DNA from 2 places in the Paraburkholderia sp. MM5384-R2 genome. Region 2 is predicted to be linked to the other one. Evidence: riboswitches for the same ligand, from Rfam matches in the RefSeq annotation. Region 2 holds a riboswitch; the other holds the start of a gene.
What was found. Region 2 has a riboswitch for ZMP and ZTP ahead of glyA (serine hydroxymethyltransferase). Riboswitches for the same ligand answer to the same signal wherever they lie in the genome.
Positions count from the first base shown of each region.

Region 1: linked by a shared signal. The riboswitch ahead of HDG37_RS20330 (LysE family translocator) and the one ahead of glyA (serine hydroxymethyltransferase) in region 2 are both predicted to bind ZMP and ZTP.

Region 1 covers NZ_JACHDI010000012.1:181,582-193,797, forward strand. Annotated here, with positions in the region: gene HDG37_RS20320 (hypothetical protein) at 1-372, opposite strand, end outside; gene HDG37_RS20325 (cache domain-containing protein) at 968-1,429, opposite strand; gene HDG37_RS20330 (LysE family translocator) at 2,021-2,653, opposite strand; ZMP/ZTP riboswitch at 2,673-2,756, opposite strand; gene HDG37_RS20335 (alpha/beta hydrolase) at 2,919-3,455, opposite strand; gene HDG37_RS20340 (Lrp/AsnC family transcriptional regulator) at 3,580-4,038, shown strand; gene HDG37_RS20345 (hypothetical protein) at 4,442-4,780, opposite strand; gene HDG37_RS20350 (hypothetical protein) at 4,784-5,035, opposite strand; gene HDG37_RS20355 (hypothetical protein) at 5,710-6,147, opposite strand; gene HDG37_RS20360 (helix-turn-helix transcriptional regulator) at 6,429-7,535, opposite strand; gene HDG37_RS20365 (3'-5' exoribonuclease) at 7,631-8,155, opposite strand; gene HDG37_RS20370 (hypothetical protein) at 8,224-8,475, opposite strand; gene HDG37_RS20375 (hypothetical protein) at 8,652-8,966, opposite strand; gene HDG37_RS20380 (helix-turn-helix domain-containing protein) at 9,572-9,859, shown strand; gene HDG37_RS20385 (ISNCY family transposase) at 10,572-12,014, opposite strand.
Region 2 covers NZ_JACHDI010000036.1:2,027-16,021, reverse strand. Annotated here, with positions in the region: gene HDG37_RS34375 (DUF3318 domain-containing protein) at 1-400, shown strand, start outside; gene HDG37_RS34370 (type IV pilin protein) at 480-911, opposite strand; gene HDG37_RS34365 (hypothetical protein) at 934-1,533, opposite strand; gene HDG37_RS34360 (PilW family protein) at 1,533-2,339, opposite strand; gene HDG37_RS34355 (hypothetical protein) at 2,336-2,785, opposite strand; gene HDG37_RS34350 (GspH/FimT family pseudopilin) at 2,782-3,348, opposite strand; gene nrdR (transcriptional regulator NrdR) at 3,562-4,044, opposite strand; gene glyA (serine hydroxymethyltransferase) at 4,048-5,295, opposite strand; ZMP/ZTP riboswitch at 5,474-5,600, opposite strand; gene ydfG (bifunctional NADP-dependent 3-hydroxy acid dehydrogenase/3-hydroxypropionate dehydrogenase YdfG) at 5,848-6,594, shown strand; gene ybgC (tol-pal system-associated acyl-CoA thioesterase) at 6,794-7,258, shown strand; gene tolQ (protein TolQ) at 7,446-8,123, shown strand; gene tolR (protein TolR) at 8,134-8,580, shown strand; gene tolA (cell envelope integrity protein TolA) at 8,577-9,614, shown strand; gene tolB (Tol-Pal system beta propeller repeat protein TolB) at 9,753-11,045, shown strand; gene pal (peptidoglycan-associated lipoprotein Pal) at 11,078-11,584, shown strand; gene ybgF (tol-pal system protein YbgF) at 11,605-12,354, shown strand; tRNA gene HDG37_RS34295 (tRNA-Lys) at 12,538-12,613, shown strand; gene HDG37_RS34290 (hypothetical protein) at 12,942-13,265, shown strand; gene HDG37_RS34285 (YncE family protein) at 13,439-13,995, shown strand, end outside.

The sequences.
Region 1 (12,216 bases), on a different contig from region 2:
GTGGGAACCACTGCTCACGCCTGTACCGACGTTCGAGGCCGTGGTGTTTGCGCTCTTGAGGATGCCGTGCGGATCGAACAGAAACACGGCCGCAGACGAGTGCGTGTCGGCGCCGCCAACCAGCGAGCCGATGAACGGAATATAGCTTTCGGGGTGGGGGCGCGACGTCACGTAGGTGTAGACGAGCAGCGTCGAGCCGTCGTCCAACGCGGTCTCTACTGACGCAGGGCCGAGCGCGGTTACCACGTCTTGCAGTGTTGTCACGCCGTGCCTGAAATTCGCCATCTGTTCGGGCCGCACCTCGACACCGGCGGACACGCAACCGGCAAGCAGTGCGCCGCACAGTAGCCCGACGACCAGTTCGCGATTCATGTTGCCTCCCGTCAATAATTCTACGACAAAGGATTCTGGTTAGCGGGCCGCAGCATGCTCCTTCGTCAATGGAGGAACGCCGCCATTGTGGACGGCGCCACTGTATCGTCTGAGGTTAGTGAAAGGTACGGAAACGCATGTACTTCTCAGACTGCCGGGGACGGGAGGTCACTCAATGAGCACGGGGCAATAGCCAGTTGCAAAACGGGTTCTGCTGCGGCGCTTCACGCAAGGGCGAGACGTGAAAACCCTTTTAGGGGAAGACGGCTTTGGCTACCGGCGGGTCTAGTCGTCCGTCGCAGATCGACCCATTCGCGCCGATCGCGTGGCCGAGCATCCAAGGGCAGCTAACAGAGGGATCCGGTCATCCGGGCAGGCTTGCCACGTGCACCGGTTCTTGTGGATAGCGAACAAGGTAGCAGACACGACAACATCGACGCGAATGACCCGAGGCGGATATCAAAACTGACTGACCAGCCTCGATGGCAAACCGCACATGCGGAGTGAAGGGCATCAGAACTGACCGGTCACGCGAGAAAATAGCATTGTGTGGGCGTCGGAGTTCGGCGCCCATATGACGGTTGGTTTGGCCGGACTACTTGTAGTAACCGACGCCGCATCCCAGGCCGGCGACCGCGGTAACGAAGCTCGCCTTCGGCACCCACGTCTTGTCAGCGCCGGCCTTGGGAGACATGTAGCTGACCTCATTGACCTGGCCCTCTTTGGCCGCGTCATAGAGCCTTGGGCCATACACGTCGCCCGTAGGGTCCTTAAATGTCCTCGCATCCTTGCCGAGCAACCCCTTAACGTTGGGATTGCCGATCGCGACGAGGAGTCCGTCGCTGAGATTGAAGCAGAACGGATAGAGGTCGCCAACAAGGAAGCCGTTTTCGCCCTTGTTGATCTGGTCGAGCGTCTCGGCCTTATCGGCTTTGATGGCCGCAACCGTCTTTTCAAGCATGGCCTTAGCGTCCGCCGCAGTACCTTGCGCGAATGCCATAGTCGAGAACAAGGCAGCCATGGCGCATAGCGCGCCAATCACGAGTTTACGAAACATGGACATTCCTCCCTGCTCTTCGAGCAATTTGCAATTGTCATGCACCGTGCGCAGGCAGCAAGTCATCATATCCAAACATTGCCCCAATTGACCAGTCTACTCGTGCCCGCCGACGAGCTGATAAAAAGAGGTGGGGTGGCCATTTCCGGATTTGGCCCATCGCGTCGATCCTGGGCTTGATCGAAAGGACCGCTATCGAGGTGAATCGGCCGTTGGAATGGCGGCTTTATACCTTTTGCGAACGGCAACAATTGGCCGAGAGTACGCATTCACGGCAACCGCCGGAATGCGTTCGTTGAAAATTCCGGCGGCCGCTCTATAGAACGTTCATCGAACTGGCGCTATCGGCCAGTTTGAGACATTCGTCCCTATGGCCTAGATTGCTGACAATCGGCGAGTACAAACGGCACACCGATTTCGACAAACGATCGTCGGTGACGATTCCGATGGATGCCGGAACGGGTTGAACGAATCGCCTGAGGATGGGCACTTGTCGAAACCGTGCCGCGGGCGCGGCACGTTGAGGCGCAATGTTCCCGTCGAACCCAATGGAATGTGCTTCAGTTCCACCAAGGTATCGGTAATAAGCCACTATTTCCTGGATTCATACGCCATGCGAACCGCCAGACCTGTCAAAACGCTCCCCATCATCCAACGTTGCGCAATAAGCCACAGTGGGCGTCCAGACAGGAAGGTAGATATCGATCCGGCCATCACGGCGATAATCGCATTCACAGCGAGGCTGATCGAAATCTGAACGCTGCCGAGCGCCAGCGATTGGGTGAGAACACTGCCATGCCCCGGCGTAATAAATTGGGGAAGCAGCGACAGATACATGACGGCGATTTTGGGATTCGCCAGGTTAGTGATAAACCCCATGCCAAAGAGCTTTCTCGGGGTATCGACCGGTAGGTCGCGCACTGCGAACGCGGACCGTCCGCCAGGCTTAACCGCTTGCCAGGCAAGATATAGAAGGTACAAAGCCCCGCCAAAGCGAAGCGTGTCGTATGCGTAAGGTACCGCAAATATGAAAGCCGTAATCCCGAATGCCGCGCAGAGCATGTAGAACACAAAGCCCAGAGCAACGCCTCCCAACGAAATGAGGCCTGCGCGTCTGCCTTGGCAAATTGAACGCGAAATCAGATAGATCATGTTTGGTCCAGGCGTTAAAACCATTCCCAACGCTACAAGACCGAACATGAACAGATTTGCGAAATCAGGCATAACCCTCTCCAAAAATGGTAGGTGATGCCCAGGCGCGCGGCGGCCAAAGACCCCATGTTCCCCGATAGTGCCCTATCTATATGCGCCAGTCACATGAGAATGAAGATTATTGCACGGGAAAAATAAATCAGCGGCGATAATCCCGAATCTGAGTGGGTGTTTCCATTGTCGCTCAGTGAAGAACTATTCCACCAGCGGCAGTTGCGATCCGTAAGCGATCCGACTTCGCACGCTGGAGTGGGGACGCTGGCGGTTGGGAACCGGATCAACCGTCGTTCATCTTCATCAGCAATTGAAAACCTTCGGGCCAATCGCCCAGGTTGCTGTCCGCGTTGAGATGTCCCTTTGCTCCAACTTCGACGAGTTCGCTGCCCCATGCCGTTGCGCAGGCGCGTGCGTGGTCCACACTGCCATACGGGTCGTTGATGCTGGATACGACGGTGGTCGGAAATGGCAACCGCTCGGATGGCAAAGGCGCGAACCCGCTCGTGGCTACGCGGGGAAATGCCGGCGATGCCGGGTCCGGCACGGCCACGAGCAGTGCGCCGCGAATCGTCCGCGCATACCGGGCAGCCCAATGGACCACGGCCAGACATCCGAGGCTGTGCGCCACTATGACAGTTTCCCTCGCGTTTGCCGCTAGCTGCCCTTCTAGCGCCGATACCCAGTCATTGCAGACGACGTAATCCCAGTCCGCGACTGCGAGGCGTTGCCAATCCGGATACGCGGCTTGCCATACGCTCTGCCAGTGCAATGGACCGGAGCTGCCGATGCCAGGAACAACAAAAACGGGGTAATCCATCTACCAGATCTCCATGGGTGAATGAGCCTCCAGTGTAAAAGCTCGCGAATTCAGGCAACATCGCAAAACAAATGCATTGATGGTCATACACAAATGAATTGACGGAGCTTGAGGGTGCTCACAAATGAAAACTAAGCCGGCAATGTTGGACAGGCTCGACTGGCGGATTCTGGAGGTGCTTCAGCGCACTGCACGTGTCACCAACACGGAACTTGGGAAGCAGATCGGGCTTTCCCAGCCGGCGGTCACCGCCCGCATCAGGAGCCTCGAGGAGCGGGGAGTCATCGAGGGCTACTCGGCGCGGATAAATCCCGGCCTCGTCGGTCGGGGCATTGCGGCGATCGTGCGAATCCGCACCACCCACGCTGAGATTAAGCGTTGCCTGAGCGCCTTCGAAGCAATGCCTGAGATCGTCGAGGCGCACCGGATCACTGGTGAAGACTGCTTCATCGTTCGGATTGTGGTTGAAGAGATGGCCCAGCTCGAAACCGCAATCGACGCGCTTGCCAGATTCGGGCCCGTGACCACTTCTGTCGTGCTAGCGAGCTATCCGCCGAAGGCGATCCTCGGATCGCAGACCTGACGGGCTGCTTTGTAGAAATCTGGATGACCGCTCGGGGTCGAAAGTACGCGTTCGTTGAACTCGGTAGCGGCTGTTCGCCGCCGCTCCTCGATGAACGACCGGTGAGCAGCGGTAAGCAGGCACGTCCGCGTCGACACGCGAACGACAGCTGTGGCCGAGCTGCTGCCTCTGAGGCGCCGTCATGAACGACCGGTCCATCTTGTTATCTGCGCTTGAACTCCCAACGTCGCACCGGCGGCGATGCGGTCGACAAGACTCGTTCAGCGAGAAGGCTAACCTGTTCAACCGAAGGTAACGAGCCGCCTGAGTGTCGCGACGGTGAGTTCGGGATGCCCCGTGAGAAACGGCAATCCATGATCGGCAGTCTGAGCGACGCGCGGAGCCGCATGGGGCGGTAAGCCCTCTAGTCGCGCTCGTGAAATTCCCCGGGATTCATCCTGTCGACAGATACCGGTACATTGGGTCGGGGCACGACGCCCTTCAGGGCTTGCATTGAGCCATCCGGTCCGGACGGCGGATCGACGCGAAGCCAACGCCCCAGCGTATCGCGGACACACTGCTGGCAAAGGTCAAGGCTCACATGGGCGCCGTCGCCGAAAATCGAGCCAAAGCCGCCACGCCAATCGAGCGACATCTTTTCGTACCACTCCCCCTGATCGTCAACGGGCGTCATGCGCCGGCCGCAGCGGTCGCATGTGCAGGCCGCGACCTCCTGCACCGTCCTGTCCCGGTATTCGCGCATGACCTATCCTTTTCCCCAGTCCGAATTTTCCCAGTCCGGCGGCACGACACCAAGCTGCTTCGCAGTGTCGACCGGCAGGCGCAACAGCACCGTGCCCGGGCCGCGCTCCGTGTTCCCGAGCATCGTGACTTCAGCGGCTACTCCGTTGAGCTCGAGATACACGACGTCGTCCGGCTCAAGAATCTCGGTGTAGAGATCCCAGCCGGGCTGATCACCCTCTTTCGCCTGATACCTGATGTGGTTCCTGGTACTCATGAATCCCTGTCCCTTTTGCGAGCGTTTCGCCGACGCCCTGATTGTCGGCGGCCAATCGCTGCAGATACTGGATGCGGTCCGCAGCGTCACTGACAGCCGCCTCTCATTTCACTGTTCATCATGCGATCCCGGTTGGCCAGAAATGTTCTCGAGGTGCGCCGGCCTTATTCCTTCTTCCCGATGGAGCAGCCGATCTGAATGCGGCCATGACAGACTCGAGTCGATAACCGCAATATGCTCCACGGAGCGCCATTGTCGCAATCTCCGATGCCCGGCGTATAGGGTGTATGGCGAGAAGCAGGTTGGCCGGGCGGCCGTGCTGCCTGACGCTTATAAAATTTACAGCACATTCCAGAACGCCATCATCGCTCGTCACTGACCGTGCACCGCACTCGGGTTCCGGAGAGCCTTTCACTGTGGGACAATCGATCCCGTTGCTGCAATGGCGGTACAGGAATGGGAGCGAGAGAACGGTGCGTGAGGAACTGTCAGGCATCCTGCGGGCAAAATACCCGCTCATCTTCGACGTCAACCCGACAGTCGCTGATGATCTGGATACCGTCCCAACGGTTTTCTCCCTGTCGGGTTTCGAGTGCGGCGACGGCTGGTTCGATCTGATCGACATGTTGTGCGAGGCTGCAACTTGCTACAAGGCACGGCGCACCGCTCTGGCATCAGCGCTGGCCGTTGAGAAAGTCGAACCAGTCGTGCGCGAAAGCAGAGCCGTGGTCAGGAATGCCCGAACCGGCCAGTTTCCTGTCGAAGTACGTTCTGGCCGGCTCCGGAATCTTATCCAGACGCACGTAACGGTAGCCTGCGCCATTCACGTGAACCGTCACCTGCGGTGGCGCGGGGCGCGGTGGCAGGGCTTCGCGGCCCTGATTCAGCGCAGCGGCAACACAGCGCGCAACGAGATCCCATACGCTGCCCGCCCATCTCGGATAGCCGCGCACCGTGGCCCGCGCGCCAACCTGCCGGAGCACCGCATCGTCCAGGGCCACCCTGTAATCTGCAAGAGCCCCGGAACTCACGCGCGCGATGTCCGCCGTCGCGATGACCCGCTTTCCGTCTTCCCGTCCACCGGGCAGCAATTCAATGGTGATCCGGAGCATTCGCCTTGTGATCTTGTCATCCGGTACCGCAGTTGCGCGGACGCGCATCGGGTCGAGGTCCCGAACCTGCGCCGCGATCGCCTGCCCCCCCAGCAAATCAGGCCGTCCCGGTGGCTCCGCCCGGACAGCAGAACGCCCCGTCAGAACTTCCAGTACCCATCGAGTGGAAGCCCCTGCTGCGCCACGCAGGCGTTGTCGCCTTCGATGGCTTTCCCGTGCTCATTCCGCGATACCCCGCCCTGCCGCCCGGGCGCGACGCTGCGTACGCCCCGTTGGGCCGCTTACGACCTGTCGAGGCGATGTTCCATCGCAATACAGACGACGTCCGCGGCCAGCGAAAGGTTCGCCGCTTTAGCCGGCCTGCGGGTGCCGGCCACCGCCTTGCCAGGATTCGCACCGGTGATCCGCCGGGACAGTATTTCGCCGGCGAATGCCGCAGCGTGCTCCATGGACAGCGGCGGCCCCAGCAGGTCACGCATGCGGCCATCGGCTACGGCGGTCGTAAACGAAAAGCCCGCCGCGCCCACCGCCAGCATGTCATCCAGCACCGGAATCCTGAAGGCGAACCCGGCTGCGCGCGCGACCATGCGCGCCACCGTCTTGCGTGCGTGCGACGGATCGATCCCGTATGAGACGGCCACGTCGACCAGTGGCCGCCGATGCGCGCCCACCCCATAGCGGTGGGCCAGCAGGTCGGCATCGCGCGCGGCCGTTGCATCGAGCGGCTGCTCCGGTTGGAGCAGGTTGCGTCCGCGGGTGGCGACGCACGCCGCGACGCGATGGATGGCAGCCTCGAGCGTTTCAGTGCCGATCGTCACGCGCCAGCGGCCATCCTCTACCCCGGGATGCGACGCCGGCGGCGCCAGCAGTTGCCCGGGCGCGAGCAGCAGGGCGCGCTCCCAGGTGCGAAGGCGCGCCACGGTGAGCGCCTTCGGAAACGTCCCCTGTTCCCACTGCAACAGCGTGGGACGGGACACATGGCAGGCGCGCGCCACCTCCGCAACGCACAGGCCCAGTTCACTGCGCAGCCGCCGGGCGTGGGGGCCGATCTCGCGGCACCGGGCGGCGGGGATCCGTGACTGGGGATCGCCGTCTGCGCGGGCGGCGGCATCCGCCGCAGGCGACCCGGGGTCCGGCAACGGTTGCGTCCCGGGACCGAGCAGCCAACCCGGCGGCACCTGCAGGGCCGCCTCCAGCGCGTTCACGGTGGCGGCTGCGACGGTGCGCGGCCACCTTCCCTTCTCCCTGCGCACCAGGGTCACTCTTGCCACTCCCACCCTGACCGCGAGATCGCCCTGTGTCATCGCTGACGCCTTGCGTCGGTCCCGCAGGCGCTGTGAAATCCGCGGTACGTCGGATCGTGGAATCCACACACGCATCCCGGCCATCCTGATCCCCTTCGTGAGGCTGTTTCTGTCTGAGCGAAGAAATGCGTCCGCACGTCCGCGGACCGGCCGACGGCCCGGCCGGCAGCCGCCCGGCTTCAACCGGTACACGCATAGGCATTGGCGCGTGCGTCATGCAGCGCATGGTGCTCGCCGCCGTGGCGCGCGTAGTAGGCGGCGCGTCGCTCCGGGTTGCGCGTGCCCGCGATGTTCTCGATCCGCCAGCCACGCGGCAGCGGGCCGCCCAGCAGGAACCGCAACAGGGCCAGGTCCGTCTCGTAGTCGTAGCACAGCACCGGCCCGGAGTCGCCCGGCACCGCCATGAGCCATGCGCGCAGTGCCTCGCGCAGCGCTGCAAACGGCATCGCGCGCCCCTCGGACTGGCCGAGCTGCGGCAGTACCACGGCGCGGACAAAGTCGCTGCACCACGCCGGATCGAAATCGGTCCGCTCGCCGTAGAACTCGTACCCGTTCTCGCCCACGAGGGCGAGACTGAGCAGCTGGCACTGCCGGAAGTCGGTGAATTCCGTGTCGAGGAAATACCGGTTGTTCCAGCCGGCCTGCGGCTCGGGTTCAACCGGCAGTGGCCAGCGCAATGCGCCGTGAAAGTGCGTATCCGTCATGTCCGCTACTTCGTCATGTTGCCGTCGGCTCGCCCCGTGTCATCCAGCGCGAACCCGCCCGGGGCTGATCAGGCTTGGTCGCCATCATCCCTGCGCGCGTCTGACCCAGCCCGCACCTCCGGCCCCGGCATCATGCGGTGTTCGCGCGCGCCGCGGATCCGCCGCAGCGGCCCGGCGAGCACCGTCACGTGTGCGGGAAACGGGATCGGCACGGCCCCGGTTACGTCGTCGCGGGTCGCACGCACGAAGCGCCGCAGCCGCGCGCGCAGCGCTTCGGAGGTTTCGTCCGGAAGCTCGATCGCCCGCCTGTGTCTGCTCATACCGATCCCTTTCTGAAGCCGCAGCCGATGCGCCGGTGGTGCGCTGGCCGCGATAAGGCGGATTATCATCGCCAGCCCGCTTCCCTACGTTGCGTCTCCCCGCAAGCGCGGTCGCATGCCCGGCTCCTCAATGGCAATGCCCGAAGCCACGTCCGGACGCGCATCCACTGCGAGGATCAGGCGCGGGCCGGTGCGGCCGGCGCCTTCGCGCGCCAGAGCCGCCTGCCACGCGCGGGCTGCGTCGCCAAGGCGTACGGCACCGACAAGGTGCGCCCCGCTGCCGTCGTGAACCGGGTCACCGTGAGCAACTGCTTGCCCGTTCCACGATGTTCGTACTCGGTCGCCCCCACCCGGATTTCGCAAAGCGGTTCGAGTGTCCACTGTTCGACCTCCCGTGCGAGCCTCGTGCTCAGTACGGCCGCGTCACGCAGGACGACATCCCCTCCGACGAACTGTTCGAGCGTCGCAGCGGTCGCGGGCAGGTCCAGCATCACGATCGTCGGGACGGCCCGCGAGCGCGCCCGCGACACCCTGAGAATCAGGACGTCCCGCGGTAACAGTTGCTGAACCGCTGACCATACGCCCCTGCCGAGCAACCCGCCGAAAGGCACGTTGGACGGAGGCACACGGTTAATTTCACTTGTCACAAACATACAGCCGCTACCTCAAACGCTTTCTATCTTAACTAACCGCTCGATGACCATGTCGGCACCCTGAAGACAATCCAACATTCTCAGGGAACATCTCGCTGCTTCCAAAACCCGCCGAACCACGATTGCATTTGGATGTCGGCCCGACATCGCTGCGCAGGCCGCCTCCGGTGCATCTATCTGCCTCCAATGCGTTGTCGGCCCGTGCAAACGGCACGCAGATTCCTCGCCCTGCATGTGTGTTGGCCTCGGCCTCCCCGATCGGGATCTGGCTGACCGCTTCAAACAGAGATCGACCAGAGATATCTCGCGGAGTCAGGCACCGCAAGGCGGTACCTCTGACCTGCCCGCCCAGGGTGGCCCGAATGATAGCAAATGAACACTATAGATTGTAGCCCTTTAGCGCTCTCGATGAGTTCATCAGGTCCTTTATCAGGAGGACTTGCATGCGTTCCAACGCCGCTTTCGGCAAAGCACTGAAACAACTCAGGCAGATCGCTGAAGTGACACAGGAAGATTTCGGACTGGTATCCAGCCGCACTTACATCAGTACGGTCGAGCGGGGTCTGAAATCTCCAACATTGGGGAAGATCGAGCAACTTGCAGACGTGCTGGGTGTCCATCCGCTAACACTTCTGACGGCGGCTTACATGGAACGGCTGACGCCCAAAGAGGTGGAACGGACGACCGCTTTGCTGCGCAGCCGCTTGCTGGCCATCGCCAGTGAGAAGTAGAGACAGTGCGCTGCCTCCCCAAGGGGACTTCTCATGACGGACGCCGCTTCGAGCGGACGGTAACGCTTCGGTCCACTCGGGCGAAATCCGCTGAAATCCTTGTGATTTACCGGAACACTCGGGAGCCATATGCTCCCGAGGCCGGCGCACGGGCGCACGGGCGCACGGGCGCGCAGGCAGCCCGCGCCCGCATCAAAAACGCTGAGCCGGGTTTTCCGAGATAAGGGCAGGATTCTTCAAACGAATACCCGCGTTCGAAAACGCCTTCGCCCAGCAAATTTTTGAAACGCGCCTACGCCTACTGCCGCCCGAAAAAACCGTCGACCGCAGCAGTCCGGCGTCAAGTGCCTCCGGCCGGGCTACCGAGATGGACGCAGGCCAACAACGATCGGCGCGTTTCGGTGAGGTCAGCAACGCATGACTCGCGCACGCGGAAACGAATCATTCTGGGGCTGGCGCAACAGAAGAACCCGTGCCTCAGGCCGGCGCAGTGGCAATTAACAATTGCTTGACCACCGAGGTCAGTGACGTTCGCACTGACATCCAAGCAGACGAGCTATAGGTACCACACGTCCGAAACTCTGAAGCCGGGCACGTCTAACAGAATAGGACTGCGAATGATCCGAGCATGTCAATGTCGATGCCAGATTGAAATGTCGGGGTTCCAGCAAGATACAGATGTCGGGGTTGAGGGTCGGTTTTGGGTGGTGGGTTAGGGTCGTTTTGCAGTCCTTTTATCTCTCTCTGGAGGGGTTTTTAGCACCGAGCCTCCCGGGTTCTGGTGTGTCCCCATGACTGCCGCATTCCAGTCCTCGAGCGTTACTTCGCGCTGCTTCTTCGTGCCAGGTAGCCGCGCCTTCACATGCACGGGTTCACCGCGGTTCGTGCGTGACGGTGAGCCGGAGATCCGGCGGTTGTCGCGCTGCGCCTGGAGCGCCTGCACGACCTGCAGCGCATGACCAAGACGCTTGTGCTCGATCACCGCGCCCTGGTCGATCTCGGCAAGCTTGTCGTACTGGACACAGGGCAGTGCGACACCATCGGCACGGATCTCGAGGCGTCCGTCCGGATACTCCCACACGTCGATATAGCGGTGAATCAGCCTGCGGTTGGCCGGCGTATCGTCAAGCAGCCAGATCACGCGGTCGTTCAGCAGCGTCAGTGAATCCGAGACCTTGCGCAGAACCCGCCAGGTCAGGACCGCGTCGAGATCCTCGTCAGCGCGCACGGGTCGATGCGCATCGAAAGCGCTGCGTGGCGGCTTCGCAAAGCGCGCGTTATAGGCTGCCATGAACGCGGGCGCCCAGGCGTTGGCAGCCTCGATGGTGCTGATGCCGCGCAGCCGGAGCTCCTTGACGAGCCGATCCTGCAGCGTCAGGTGGGCGCGCTCGACGCGCCCCTTGGCGGGGCTTGAGTTCGCGCAGAACGTGTCGATGTTCAGCTCGTACATCGCCCGGCCGAACTGCGTGACACCTTTGCCCGCTGTCTCCGAGCGTTGCTTCACGTAAAAAACGCTGGCCCTGTCGCTGTAGAACGCCACCGGCTTGCCATGCTGCTCAAGATACGCGCGCGTCGCCTCGAAGTAGCTGAAGGTCGATTCGGTCGCCGTGAAATGCAGCATCATCAGGCGGCTCGTGGCGTCATCGACGTACGCCAGCAGCGTGCAGGCCGGCGCCCGGTCCTCGAACCAGCGATGGTCGCTGCCGTCGATCTGCACCAGCTCACCGAAGCACGCGCGCCGGGCCCGCGGCTGGTAGATCTTCGGTGGCCGCTGCCGGCGCGGTACCCACAGGCCGGCGTCCGTCATCAGGTGTCGCACGGTTTCCTTCGACAGCACGAGGCCATGACATTCGCGCAGCTTCTCGCAGGCCAGCGTCGGCCCGAAGTCGGCGTAGCGCTCGCGAATGGTGGTCAGGGCCCGCACGGCCAGTCCTTCATCGAGCTTCCGGTTACCGGGCGACCTGCGCTTGGGTGAGGCCAGTCCCGCCGCGCCCCATTCACGGTACCGCGCTACCAGCCGCTCGACCTGACGCACGGTCAGGCCAAGTCGCCCGGCGGCACGCCCGGGCTTGAGCCCGATGTCCACCACGGCCTGGATCACCTTCAGACGGTCGAGTTCGCGCATGTTCAATGTCACCAGTGCGGCTGGGCTCATGACTGGCTCCTGCGATCGCGCAGCAAAATGCCAGCTTGCCAGTCACGATAAAACACGACATTTGTATCTTGCTAGAACACGACATTCTCATATTGCCGCTACAGTCAAAATTTTGCTCAATTCCTTTTATGTCAAATCGCTCGAATGCTGCGCGTGAAAACCCTCGAAGCTTCGCCCATCTGCAGCACGGACTGCGCGACCG
Region 2 (13,995 bases):
CGAGCGCGTCGAGCTCGCACGGGCCACCTTCGAACTGCGCCAGGCCGTCGCGCATTTCAGCTGGCTCAGGTTCGTGATCCCCGGCTTTGGCGGCGTGCGCGTCGGTAAAGGGCCAAAGGCGAGCGTGCTCAACGCGGGCACGATCGGCGCGTTGCTCAAGCAGTACCCGTTCATCAGCTCGATCGCTTCGCTGTTGCTCGCCAAACCGCTGCGCGCGAGGGTCGTCGCGAGCGCTAAGCCCGTGCTCAAGTGGGGCAGCCTTGCGCTCGGCGCGTGGGAAGCGTTCCGGATCTGGCAACAGATGAAGAACGAGTCGGCGGCGGCGCGGGCGGCCGCGGCGGCTTCCGCTACGGCGCAGTCGCCGGCTGCGCAGGACGATTCGTTGCGAAGCGGCTATTGAGGTCGTGGCCGCTGCGAGTGGCAGCAATCTATCGGACCTCCCGCTCGCATGGTTGCGTGTGTCGGACGTCAATCACCCGCTAACTGGTGTTCCAGCATTCGCTGCTCGTGGGCGTCGCGCCGCTCGCATCGTTTCTATTGCCTCGCTGACCCGTCGCATCCAGCGTGAACGTGCCGCACGGGTCGTCGCGCATCGGGCCCGCTTCCGCGGGCGCCGCTTCGATCGAATAGCCGCCGTTCGTGTCGTCCGCGGGCAGCACGCGCACGCGATACACCGGGGCGCCGAACTGCGGCGCCTGATCGATACCCGGTGGCAAGGCCGGCACGCCATCGCTCGCCGCGGCCTCAACGAATTGCGCAGCCCGATATAACGCCGACGCTGCATCGATGCGATGCGTGCGCGCAATGTGGCTGCGATACGAAGGGATCGCAAACGCGGCGAGCGTGGCGGCAATCGCGAGCGCGATCACGAGTTCGAGCAGCGTGAATGCGGATGTGTTCGGCCTTTTCATACGTGTCCAGTCGGTGCGTTCCTCAGAATGGTCTTGCTGCAACGCGCCGCCAATGACGTTCGATCGCGCCATCTTCGGTCACGACCTCCATCTGCAACCAGACCTGCGACTCGCTGCTCCGCCCGAAGCCGCGCGCGGTCAGCAGATAAGCGCTGGCGTTGGGTCGACTCGCGAGACGCCAAGGCTCGATCAGGCATTGCGGCGCGCGCGATGATCCCGGCCATTGCGCCACGGGCGTGATGGCGCCTGCGACGAACGCGGTTTCAAGCCTCCATTGAGTCGGCTCGCCGGATGTGAGCGGTGCATCGCGCGCGTCGCCACTTGCCGATAGCACGTTGCGCTCGCACCAGCTCAGCGCCGAATCCGCCGCGTGGAAAGCCTGCAGATAGTCGCGCACATTGGTCGCCGCGCGAGCGGCCGCGAGCGATGTTTCGAACCATATCGCGGACGTGGCGAGCATCATGGCCGAGATCAACAGCACGATGGCTAGCACGACGCCGCGTTGATGTGCCCGTCGGGCACCGCCCTGACAATTTCGCCTACCTAAGTGTTTCGCTGTTCCGCCTGGTCCGCCGCGTATGTCGTACGCGCGGCCGCGTTGCGTTGCTGTGCCGCGATCCATCACGACGACACCTCCGCGCGATTACGCAGCGCAACGCGGCGGGAAAACACCTGTCGAGGCCGCAGGTCGGTACCGAGTGTACTCACGCCATCGCAGTCGATGTACTTCGAACGCTGTCCTTGCGGCGCGCCACGCACCAGCACGCAGACATCGACCGCAACGACGTTCGCCCATTGATCCGCCGCCACGGCCGACGCATTCGCCGCATCCGCCGCGCCGTCCAGCCAGTAGCGCAACCGCACGCGCTCGACGCCTTCGATCAGCGGCTGAGCGGACCCCGCGTTGCCGCTGCCCACGCAGTAAAGCTCCGGCTCGCCGGTCGAGCCGCTGACGTTGGCGAAGTAGCGATTCACCACCGGCGCGCCCTCATCGCCAAGGACCGCGTCGCTGCTTTTGACGGCCTGTCCGACACAGTCGGTGACCTGACCGCTCGACGATGGCCATGTCGATACGACGTCTGCGACGTAACGGATCGCGACGCCATCCGAGCCGGTGCTCAAGGTGGTGCAAGCGAGGCTGTCGTCGGCGCCGGTCGGACGACCGCCCGAGCAGCCGAATAGCGCAGGCGCCGCGTTGTAGCCAATGACATTGGCAGGGACGAAGCCGGCCATCTGCAATTGCTGGCCGATCAGCATCAGCGCGGTCAAGCCCGCTTCGCGAATCCGGGTCGCGTTGCTCGCCTGCACGAACGCGTTGCGCTGCGCCGTGTAAAGGGACACGGCGCCCGCGATCACGATCGACCCGAGCGCCATCGCGATCAGGAATTCGATTAGCGTATGACCGAGTGGGCAATGCGGCCGCTTCATTTCGCGAACGCCAACGCGACACACGACGATCCAGCCGGTGCATCGACGTCGCCGCAAGGCTCCGCCGGCTGGGCGCTCGCATCGCCCAAAGCGGGCCGGTCCCGCACGGACGCCCACGTCACGCGCGCCGCCGCGACCGCGCCGCTCTCGCCAATCGATGCGTCGCCGTGCGGCAGCAGAACGCTCGCCCAGGTGCGCCATTGATTGAGCGCGACATCGCCCGTGGAAGGCGTGCGCGTCGCTTCGGCAATCGAGTCGGCTATCCACGCGGCGCTCTCGCGCAGCGTCATCGCGCGCGCTTCGCGTGCGATCCACACCTGAACCGCGATCAAACCCAGCGCGCTCACCGCGACCAACGCGACCGCCAGCATCACCTCGATCAACGAGCTGCCATCACATGGCGATGCGTGCGCACGCAAACCGGTCTTGAATGCGGGCTGTCTCATGACGTCGCTCCGCACGCGCCTTCCGAGATCCGCGCGCGACCTCCTGCCGCGACACTGATGCAGCGCCGCCACGAGTTCCCCTGCATCGATTTCGATGGGCTTCGCGGCGCGATATCAAAACTTCGAAACGCGCCGATCAGTTGCCCAGCCGGCGGCGTGAACATCATATCCGTCTGCACGCCGGCGATGCTCACCGCCGCGAGCGCCGGCTGCGCGCGCAACAACGACGGCTTGCCGCCACGTTCGGCGAATACGGCCCAGCCGCAGGCCCAGTCGGCGATGCCACCGGCGCAGGCTTGGCCCGACGCGAGACAGACGCGCGCTGCATCGACGCGGCACACCGTGATGCGCGCACCGCGCCGCAGCGCCTCGCTGCGCGCGTAGGCGAACGTGGACAGCAGCGCCTTCGAGCGCGCGTCGACCTGATCGCGCATATGCCATGCGGCGAACGACGGCACCGCCATCACGGCCATCAGCATCACGAGCGCTATCACCGCCAGCGTTTCGACGAGTGTGAAACCGGCGCGCGATGGCCGGTAAATCCCCTTGAATTTCATCTGCATCCCTGAGCGTTACGAACGGATGCAGCCAATCTAGCGATTTGCGAGCGCGCCGACCATCGTCCGAATGGCCAGGTGGCATTCAGACGTTAGCGCGCGCAACAATGCACGTGACGATCGATCACGGAGGCGGGAGAAGCGATGCGTGAAAAAAAGCGCGAAATGCGCGAGGCGATGGACGCGAATGACCGCAGCTCAGCTGCGACAAGCGTGCGCTCAGCGCTTGCGGGAAGGCTTGGGTGGGGAAGAGGCGCGGCGGAATTCCTCGATCACGTCCTCGAATTCGGAGACGTCTTCGAAGCGCCGGTACACGGAAGCGAAACGGACGTAAGCGATCGTGTCGAGCGCGCGCAACTCGTTCATCACGAGTTCGCCGAGGCGCTCGCTACGCACCTCGCGCTCGCCGCTGCCGAGCAGCTGATACTCGATACGGGCGACAGCCGCTTCGATCGCGTCCACCGCAACCGGGCGCTTGCGCAGCGCCAGTTGCATGCTCGCGACGATCTTGCGACGATCGAATTCCGTGCGCGTGCCGTCCTTCTTGACGACCGACGGCAACGCCAGCTCGACCCGCTCATACGTCGTGAAACGCTTGTCGCAGGCCGGGCAGCGGCGGCGCCGGCGGATCGTCGCGCCGTCTTCGGATACGCGCGAGTCGACGACTTGCGTATCGGCATGGCGGCAGAAGGGGCAATGCATGGTTTAGCCGTAAACCGGAAAGCGCTTGGTCAGATCAGCGACCTGAACCTTCACGCGCTCGATCGTCGCGGCATCTTCCGGGTTGTCCAGCACGTCGGCGATCAGGTTGCCGACCTGCTCGGCTTCCTTCACGCCGAAGCCGCGCGTGGTCATGGCCGGAGAACCGAGGCGGATACCCGAGGTCACGAACGGCTTTTCCGGATCGTTCGGGATCGCGTTCTTGTTGACCGTGATGTGTGCCGCGCCGAGTGCCGCTTCCGCAGCCTTGCCGGTGATCTTCTTCGCGCGCAGGTCGACCAGCATCACGTGGCTTTCGGTGCGACCCGACACGATGCGCAGACCGCGCTTGACCAGCGTTTCAGCAAGCACACGCGCGTTCTCGACGACCTGCTGCTGATACGCCTTGAATTCCGGCGAAAGCGCTTCCTTGAACGCAACGGCCTTCGCGGCGATCACGTGCATCAACGGACCGCCCTGGATGCCCGGGAAAATCGCCGAGTTGATCGGCTTCTCGAACTCGGCCTTCATCAGGATCACGCCGCCGCGCGGGCCGCGCAGGCTCTTGTGCGTGGTGGTGGTGACGAAATCGGCGTGCGGCACCGGGTTCGGATAAACGCCCGCGGCGACGAGACCGGCGTAGTGCGCCATGTCGACCATGAAGTAGGCGCCGACCGACTTCGCGATCTTCGACATGCGTTCGAAATCGATGCGCAGCGCGAACGCGGACGCGCCCGCTACGATCAGCTTCGGCTTGTGTTCTTGCGCGAGCTTCTCGGCGGCGTCGTAGTCGATGTCTTCGGCTTCGTTCAAGCCGTAGCTGACCACGTTGAACCACTTGCCCGACATGTTGACCGGCGAGCCGTGCGTGAGGTGGCCGCCGTGCGCGAGGCTCATGCCCATGATCGTGTCGCCCGGCTTGAGCATCGCGAAGAACACGCCCTGGTTCGCCTGCGAGCCCGAGTTCGGCTGCACGTTCGCGGCTTCGGCGCCGAACAGCAGCTTTACGCGGTCGATCGCCATCTGCTCGGCAACGTCGACGTATTCACAGCCGCCGTAATAGCGCTTGCCCGGATACCCTTCGGCGTACTTGTTCGTGAGTTGCGAGCCTTGCGCGGCCATCACGGCCGGGCTCGTGTAGTTTTCCGACGCGATCAGTTCGATGTGCTCTTCCTGACGGCGGTTTTCCTGCTCGATGACCTTCCAGAGTTCAGGATCGACGTTGGCGATGGTGCTTTGGGCTCTGTCAAACATACGGGTTCCGTTGAGTGTTTTCAGGTTGACCGGATCGTGCGCCGAATCCTGCGTAGAGGGTACACAGCGGGGTACGCAGCGCTTTGGGCGGCGAGGCTTGCCCTGACGTGGCGAGTGGAGAGTCGCCGCACACGCGAGGCGAGCCAGCCACCGTCAGCGCAGATTAATGCGCGCGGTTCACGGCTGCCCAGGCGAACGGCAAAACGGCACCCTGCGCTTCACGGTGGGTTGTTCCACCTTGAACCCGATTGGTTGAATCGGCTGAGTCGGACGACTCGGTTCTATCGCCAGTCACGCAGGGTCGAGCGCGTTAGTGTATTGGAAGAGGCCCGAATAGGCAACCGACTTGCGGGTGCTCCGGCGGCCGCCGGCGGGGCCTCCGGACGGTTTGGCGGCCCCGCTGCGCAACCATCTGAGGAAAGCGCGCCGGTCGCGCCGCGCACCCGTTGCGCGCCGCCGCGGCAGCCGCCGATCCGGCTCGTGCATCCTTGCCGCAGCCTGCCATTGGAAGTAGGCTTTGGGCCTTTGTCTCTTACCGACCAGGGAACTGCAATGATCGTGTTTGTCACAGGAGCGTCGGCCGGATTCGGCGCCGCCATCGCCCGCTCGTTCGTCAAGGGCGGCCATCGTGTCGTCGCCACTGCACGCCGCAAGGACCGTCTGCAAGCACTCGCCGACGAGCTCGGCGACGCGCTGCTGCCGTACGAGCTCGACGTGCGCGATCGCGCCGCCGTCGAAGCCGTGCCCGCGTCGCTGCCGGCGGACTTCGCCGCGATCGACGTGCTCGTCAACAACGCCGGCCTCGCGCTCGGTACCGAGCCGGCTCACAAGGCAAGTCTCGATGAATGGAACACCATGATCGAGACCAATTGCACGGGCCTCGCGCAGGTCACGCATGCGCTGTTGCCCGGCATGGTCGAGCGCAACCGCGGGCATATCTTCAATCTGGGTTCGGTGGCGGGCCGCTGGCCGTACGCGGGCGGCAACGTGTACGGCGCGACCAAGGCGTTCGTGCGCCAGTTCAGCCTGAACCTGCGCGCCGACCTCGCCGGCACCGCGCTGCGCGTGACCGACATCGAGCCGGGTCTGTGCGGCGGCACCGAATTCTCGAACGTGCGTTATCGCGGCGACGACGACAAGGCCGCCAAGGTCTACGACAACGTGCAGCCGCTGACGGCCGAAGACATCGCCGATTCCATCTACTGGATCGCCACGCGCCCAGCCCACGTCAACATCAACACGATCGAGCTGATGCCGGTCGCGCAGTCGTTCGCCGGTCTGTCCGTGCATCGCGGCTGAGATTGGAGGCGGCCGGCGGCGGATGCCGCTACCGTTGGTCGCGCCGCCGCCCATCGTCGTGCTGGCTTTTCCTGCGGCACGTCGATAGCCCACTCCGCCAGTCCCGGCCCGGCCGGCAAAGCCGGCTCCCATCGCCGCCGACGCCCGCCACAAGCAACTCACACTTCGAAACAGACCCCGGGTTGTGCGTTCCGGTAGAATGCGCCGCATGAATATGTCGACCAGCCAGCCAGGCACGGAAATCGGCTATACGTGGCCGATCCGCGTGTACTACGAAGATACCGACGCCGGCGGGATCGTGTTTTACGCCAATTACCTGAAGTTTTTCGAACGCGCTCGCACCGAATGGCTGCGCGCATGCGGCGTCGACCAGCACCGGCTTGCGGAAGAAAACGACGCGATTTTCATCGTGCGCAGTACCGCGGTCGATTACCGGGCTCCGGCCCGACTCGACGACATCGTGAAAATTATCAGCCGGATCGAGCGTCTTGGCCGAGCTTCGGTAGACTTCGTGCAGGAAGCATGGCGCGAAGGCACGCTGCTTGCCACCGGTTCGGTCCGGATTGGCTGTGTGGACCGCGCGACGCTGCGGCCAGCCGCGATCCCGCCGTCGGTTCTCGCCGCGCTGCGGCACGGGCCGGGCACTAGCGAGAGCGCTGACTGAACGACGGCGGCATGTCAACGGACGACCCCTGAGCCTCGTTGTTACGGGGCCAGTGAACTCATACCGGTCAGGTAACACAAAGCATGGTTCGGCTTCGATATCGCCGAAGCTTCCGTTTTGCCCACGGCAAGCTTGAAGCGGCCTTGCAGCCGGACGCCCCCTTCCCGGGACGTTAAAACGAACCTTTATGAACACTACACAAGATCTGTCGATCGTTTCACTCGTACTCAACGCGAGCCTGCTGGCCCAGGCCGTCATGGCTCTGCTGCTGTTGCTGTCGCTACTCTCCTGGACTTTCATCTTCCGCAAGTGGTTTGCGATTCGCCGGGCGCGCGCGCAAACTGAACGCTTCGAGCGTGATTTCTGGTCGGGCGGCGACCTGCAGGCGCTGTATCAGAGCGCCGCGAACAACCGTCACAGGATCGGCGCGCTCGAGCGGATTTTCGAGTCCGGCATGCGGGAATTCCTGAAGGGCAAAGAGAAGCGCCTGAACGATTCGGGCGCGATTCTCGACGGCGCCCGGCGCGCGATGCGCGCGGCGTTCCAACGCGAAATGGACGTGCTCGAAGCGAATCTGGCGTTCCTCGCGTCGGTCGGTTCGGTCAGCCCGTATATCGGTCTGTTCGGCACGGTGTGGGGGATCATGAATGCGTTCCGCGGCCTCGCCAACGTGCAGCAGGCCACGCTCGCGAACGTCGCGCCGGGCATCGCCGAGGCCCTGACCGCCACCGCGATCGGCCTGTTCGCCGCAATTCCGGCCGTGGTCGCCTACAACCGCTACGCGCACGACATCGACCGTCTGGCGATCCGTTTCGAAACCTTCATCGAAGAGTTCTCGAACATCCTGCAGCGCCAGGCACACTGAGGAGGCCATGATGGCAGGCTCCCGTTCCTCCAGCATGCGCGGCTCGCGCTCGCGTCGCGCAATGGCCGACATCAACGTCGTGCCGTACATCGACGTGATGCTCGTGCTGCTAGTGATCTTCATGGTCACGGCGCCGCTCGTCGCGCCGTCGATCGTCAATCTGCCGACCGTCGGCGGCGCGGCGCCCCAACAGCAGACGCCACCCGTCATCGTCAACATCCGCGCCGACGGCAACATGAGCGTCAAGTACAAGGACGACTCCGGCACGCAGCAGCAGGAAGACATGACGAAGGCTGGCCTCAACGGTTTCATCGCCGATCGGGCACAATCGCACCCCGATCAGCCCGTCGTGATCGCCGCCGACAAAACCGTGAAATACGAAGTCGTGATGAACGTGATGTCCGAGTTGAAGGCTCGGGGCGTCAAGCGCGTCGGATTGCTCGTCAAATCGCAATGATCCGCAAGAACTCCGAATACCCGCTTCAGCCGCCGCGTGAACGCGGCACCGGGCGAGCTTTTCTGTTCGCGCTGGTGATGCATGCGCTGCTCGGATTCTTCCTGTATCAAGGCATCCAATGGCAGAACAGCACGCCCGAGGGCGAGCAGGCGGAACTGTGGACAGAGGTGCCGGATTCGGCGACTCCGCGTCCCGTCGTCACGCCGCCGCCCACCCCGGTCGCCCCTGCTCCGCCCGTGCGCGACGAACAGGCCGACATCGCGCTGCAGGAAAAGAAGCGCCACCAGCAGGAAGCGGCTCGCGCGGCCCAACTGGCCGAACAGCAGCGCCAGCTGAAGCTGAAAGATCAGCAGGAAGCGGAAGCGAAGCGGCAGCAACAGCTGGCGGCCGAACAGGCGGCCCAACTCGCGGCGCAGAAGTCCGCGAAGCTCAAGCAGCAGCAGGCGCAACAGCAGCAACAGCAGCAGGCCGAGAAGCTCAAGCAACAGCAGCTCGCCGAGCAGCAGAAGCAACAGCAACTGAAAGAACAGCAGGAGCAGCAGCAAAAGCAGGCTCAGGCAGAAGCGCAGAAGAAGGCTGAGGCGGAGAAAGCGGCGAAGGCCAAAGCGCAAGCCGATGCGGCCGCGCAGGCGAAAAAGCAGCTCGACAACGAACGTCGCGCGCGGCTTGCGCAGATGCAGGGTCTGGCCGGCGGCGTGGGCGGCAGCAGTTCGAGCAGCAACGGACTGGGCAAGAGCGGAACGGGTAGCGGCTCGGGCGGCACGGCGGCATCGCCGGGTTACGCGGACAAGGTACGACGGCTGGTGCTTCAGCATGTGAACTGGGGCGGCGAAACGGAAGGTCTCGAGACCGTGATCGCCGTGCGTTGTTCGCCGGACGGCAATCAGCTGAGCGCAAACATTACCCACAGCAGCGGCAACGCCGCGTGGGACGCCGCCGCGTTGCGGGCGGTGAAAGCCTCCGATCCGATGCCTCGGGACGTCAATGGTAAGACGCCGGACTACTTCACTATCACGCTGCGTCCGGCGGCTTGATGTGCAGGCTGACAGCCGACCGGCGGCCAACGCCGCGCCCCACCCGGCGCGGCGTTGCGCGGGAACGAAATAGCCGTTTGCCGGTCTGTCTGCTGTCTTCGAGTATTAAGTAAAACCGTTTTGAGGAACCCATACAGCATGAGTTTGATGACCAAGCTAGGCCTGCGAACACTCGTGGCAACGTGCCTGATCGCCGTCGGCGGCGCCGCCAACGCACAACTCAACGTCCTCGTGACGGGCGTCGGATCCACTCAGTTTCCGATCGCAACGGCGAATTTCGCCAATGAAGCGAACTCCCCGCAGCAGGTCAGCACGATCGTGCGTCAGGATCTGCAACGCAGCGGCAAATTCACGAATATCGACGCAGGCTCGACGCCCGTGTCCGAGACCGATTCCGTCGACCTCGGCGCATGGAAGGCGAAGGGCGCCAACGCGTTCGTCGCGGGCAGCGTGAACCGCCTGCCGAACGGCCACTACGAAGTGCGCTTCAAGCTGTACGACACGGTCAAGGGCGAAAGCCTCGGCGGCCTCGTGCTGGTGAGCCCGGAAAGCGGTCTGCGCATGAGCGCGCACAAGGTCGCGGACTACATTTACGCCAAGCTGATGGGCAATCGCGGCGTGTTCGCCACGCGCCTGTCGTATGTGATCAAGTCGGGCAACCGCTACCAGCTGCAGATCTCGGATTCGGACGGTCAGGACGCGCACATCGCGCTGTCGAGCCCCGAGCCGATCATCTCGCCGGCCTGGTCGCCGGACGGCACCAAGGTCGCTTACGTGTCGTTCGAGAAGAAGAAGCCGATCGTCTATATCCACGATCTGCCCACGGGCCGGCGCATCGTCGTATCGGACCAGAAGGGCAACAACAGTGCGCCGGCGTGGTCGCCGGATGGCCGCACGCTCGCCGTCGCGCTGTCGCGTACCGGCAATACGCAGATTTTCGCGGTCAACGCGGACGGCAGCGGTCTGCGTCGTCTGACGCAAGGCAGCTCGATCGACACCGAGCCGACCTACTCTCCTGACGGTCAGTGGATCTATTTCACGAGCGACCGCGGCGGCGCACCGCAGATCTACAAGATGCCGGCGCAAGGTGAAAGCGCGGGCGGCGCGCAACGCGTCACGTTTACGGGCAGCTACAACACCAGCCCGCGTGTGAGTCCTGACGGCAAGGAGCTTGCCTACATCTCGCGCGTCGGCGGTGCATTCAAGCTGTACATCCAGGACCTGCAAGGCGGATCCGCCACGGGCCTGACGGACACGACACATGACGAATCGCCGAGCTTCGCGGCGAACGGTCAGTACATTCTTTACGCCACTCAGGTGAACGGCCGTGGCGTGTTGGCCGCAGTATCGACCGACGGTCGCACTCGGCAGGTCCTGTCCGTTCAGGGGGGCAGCGTACGCGAGCCGTCCTGGGGCCCGTTTATGCAATAACGTTGATGCAATAACACAAGGAGAGTAATCAAATGATGTCCAAACTTCGTTTCGCATTCGCCGTCGTGATGGTCGGTGCACTGGCCGCATGTCACTCGGGCGTCAAGCTCGACGAAAACGCCAACAAGGGCGCAGGCTCGGCCCAACCGAACCCGAACGACGTCGCGACGGTCAACGTCGACCCGCTGAACGATCCGAACAGCCCGCTCGCGAAGCGCAGCATCTACTTCGACTTCGACAGCTACTCGGTGAAGGATGACTATCAACCGCTGCTGCAACAACACGCGCAATATCTGAAGAGCCACCCGCAGCGTCACGTGCTGATCCAGGGCAACACCGACGAGCGCGGCACCAGCGAATACAACCTCGCACTCGGCCAGAAGCGTGCTGAAGCCGTGCGTCGTTCGCTGTCGCTGATGGGCGTGTCGGATTCGCAAATGGAGGCCGTGAGCCTCGGCAAGGAAAAGCCGCTGGCAACGGGTCATGACGAAGCGTCGTGGGCACAGAACCGCCGCGCCGACCTCGCGTATCAACAGTAAGTCAACGGGTGGTGAGCCGAATGACGCATCGTTTCTCCTGGCTGCGGTTTGCCGCAGCGGCCTGCGTCGCAGGCACGGCCCTCACGGCCGTGCCCGCCCATGCGGGCATTTTCGACGACGATCAGGCCCGCCAGGCCATTCTCGATCTGCGTTCGAAGACCGATAGTCTGTCGAGCCAGCTATCGGCGGCGCAACGCACGATCCTCGATCAGTCCAACCGTCTCGACCAGCTCAACCAGCAGGTCGCGACGCTGCGCGGACAGAACGAGGACATGGCGAACCAGCTCACGACGCTGCAAAAGCAGCAGAAGGACTACTACACCGATCTCGACACGCGCCTGAAGAAATTCGAGCCGCAGCAACAGACGGTGGACGGCGTCCAGGGCGAGGTGCAGCCGGGTGAAACCGATGCGTTCAACGCGGCTTCACAGCAATTCCGCAGCGGCGACTTCAAGAACGCGGCGGCATCGTTCCGCAGCTTCATCTCCAAATATCCGAACAGCCCCTATCAGCCGACCGCGCAATACTGGCTCGGCAACGCGCTGTATGCACTGCGCGACTACAAGGGTTCGACGGCGGTCTGGCAAGGTGTCGTGAAGAACTATCCGCAGCATCCGCGTGCACCGGAAGCGCTGCTCGCGATCGCGAACAATCAGCTCGAACAAGGCCAGAAGGCCGCGGCGAAAAAGACGCTCGAGCAGATCGTCGCGCAATACGCCGGCTCGGACGTCGCGCAGTCGGCGCAGAACAAGCTGTCGCAGATCAAGTAGATCGTGGTGTCGGATTGATCTCGTTTTGATGTAGTCGGCAGTAACGCGCAGTGTCCGAAGTGATAGCCACGCGCGCCTCTCGCTGGAAAGCCCGGGTAGTGATGCCCGGGCTTTTCATTTTGGGCGACGGTCTTGCCGAGTTGACAGGGTATTGGTGCGCCGATATAATTTCGCTTCTCTTTTGGGTCGTTAGCTCAGCTGGTAGAGCAGCGGACTTTTAATCCGTTGGTCACAGGTTCGAATCCCGTACGGCCTACCAAAAGATTCGAGGGCTGACATGCGAAAGCATGTCGGCCCTTTTCTTTTTCCTTTGCCCGCGTGTGCAAACAGGCACGCGCACGGCAAACGAGCCGCCTCTTCCCGCCGGCCTCAACGTAGCCTTCCGTTCAGGCACTGCCGTCCGCCCTCCAACGCCGCCAAAAAACACCCGGCATCCCGCAACGACATCGCGCCAACGCGCCAGCGCATTCTTATCTTTTTAGTAATTTTCGATTCATGTTTGTGCCACGGGTGGTTTGTAGCCTCGCGACTTGCAATACCGGCTGCAACTTTCAAAAAATTTCACCCACCCTACTCAAACACACAGAATGCAAACCACCCTGAAGGCGCTTCCGATCGCGGTTCTGATCTCCGCCATCTACGGCTGCGGCGGCAGCACCCAAAACACGAGCACACCGGCGCCGCAAGGCACCACGAGCAGCACCCCGGCCACGACGACGACGCCCTCGACTTCCGCCAGCAACTACACGGCTGGCAACCTGCTGATCTCGCGCACGGCCTATGATCCGGCGTACGTCGTGAGCGGCATGCTGCCTTATAACGCGACGCCCACGACCACCAATGCAGCCCCCGTGACCGAAACGCTGTCTGAGCAGTTGTGGGTCGACTTCAAACTCGACGACAATGAATGATGATCCGCTAACGCCCCACCGTACCCGGGACGTCATTCGCTCAACGGAATGGCGTCCATGCTCCCAATCTATACGCAGTACTAGTCTGAATCCACTCGACGTGAAACCGAAACAAATCCTGTCCGCCTTGATCGCCGGCGGCGTCGCTTCCCTGCTCGCGCTGTCGAACGTCCATGCGGCGACGGGCGCCAACGCTGAGCAATGGCCACGACGGCAGCGTCAGCGCAATCGACGTCGCGACGCGCAAGGTGGTCGCCACGATGAGCGTGGGCGGCAAGCCGGAGGCGCTCGCGGCGGACAGCCACGGGCACGTGTTCGTCAATGTGGAAGATCGCGCCGAGATCGTCGAGATGGACGGTCGGTCCGCGACGGTGCTGGCGCATTGGCCACTCGCACGGTGCGAGTCGCCGACCGGACTCGCGATCGATCCGGCGAGCGAGCGCCTGTTTTCGGTTTGCGCCAATCACCGCATGATGATCGTCGATACGACGTCGGGCCGTCGCGTGGCCGAACTGCTGATAGGGGGTCACCCCGACGCGGCGGGCTTCGATCCGGCCTTGAAGCTCGCGTTCAGTTCGAACGGTGCGGACCACTACACGGTCGCGCAGAACATGCCAACGCTGGAAGGCGCGAAAACGATGGCGCTCGATGAACAGCAGCACCGGATCTATCTGGTGTCGTCGAAGTTCGGCGCGGCCGACCCGGCCACGGCTGCCAATTCTCATCCGCG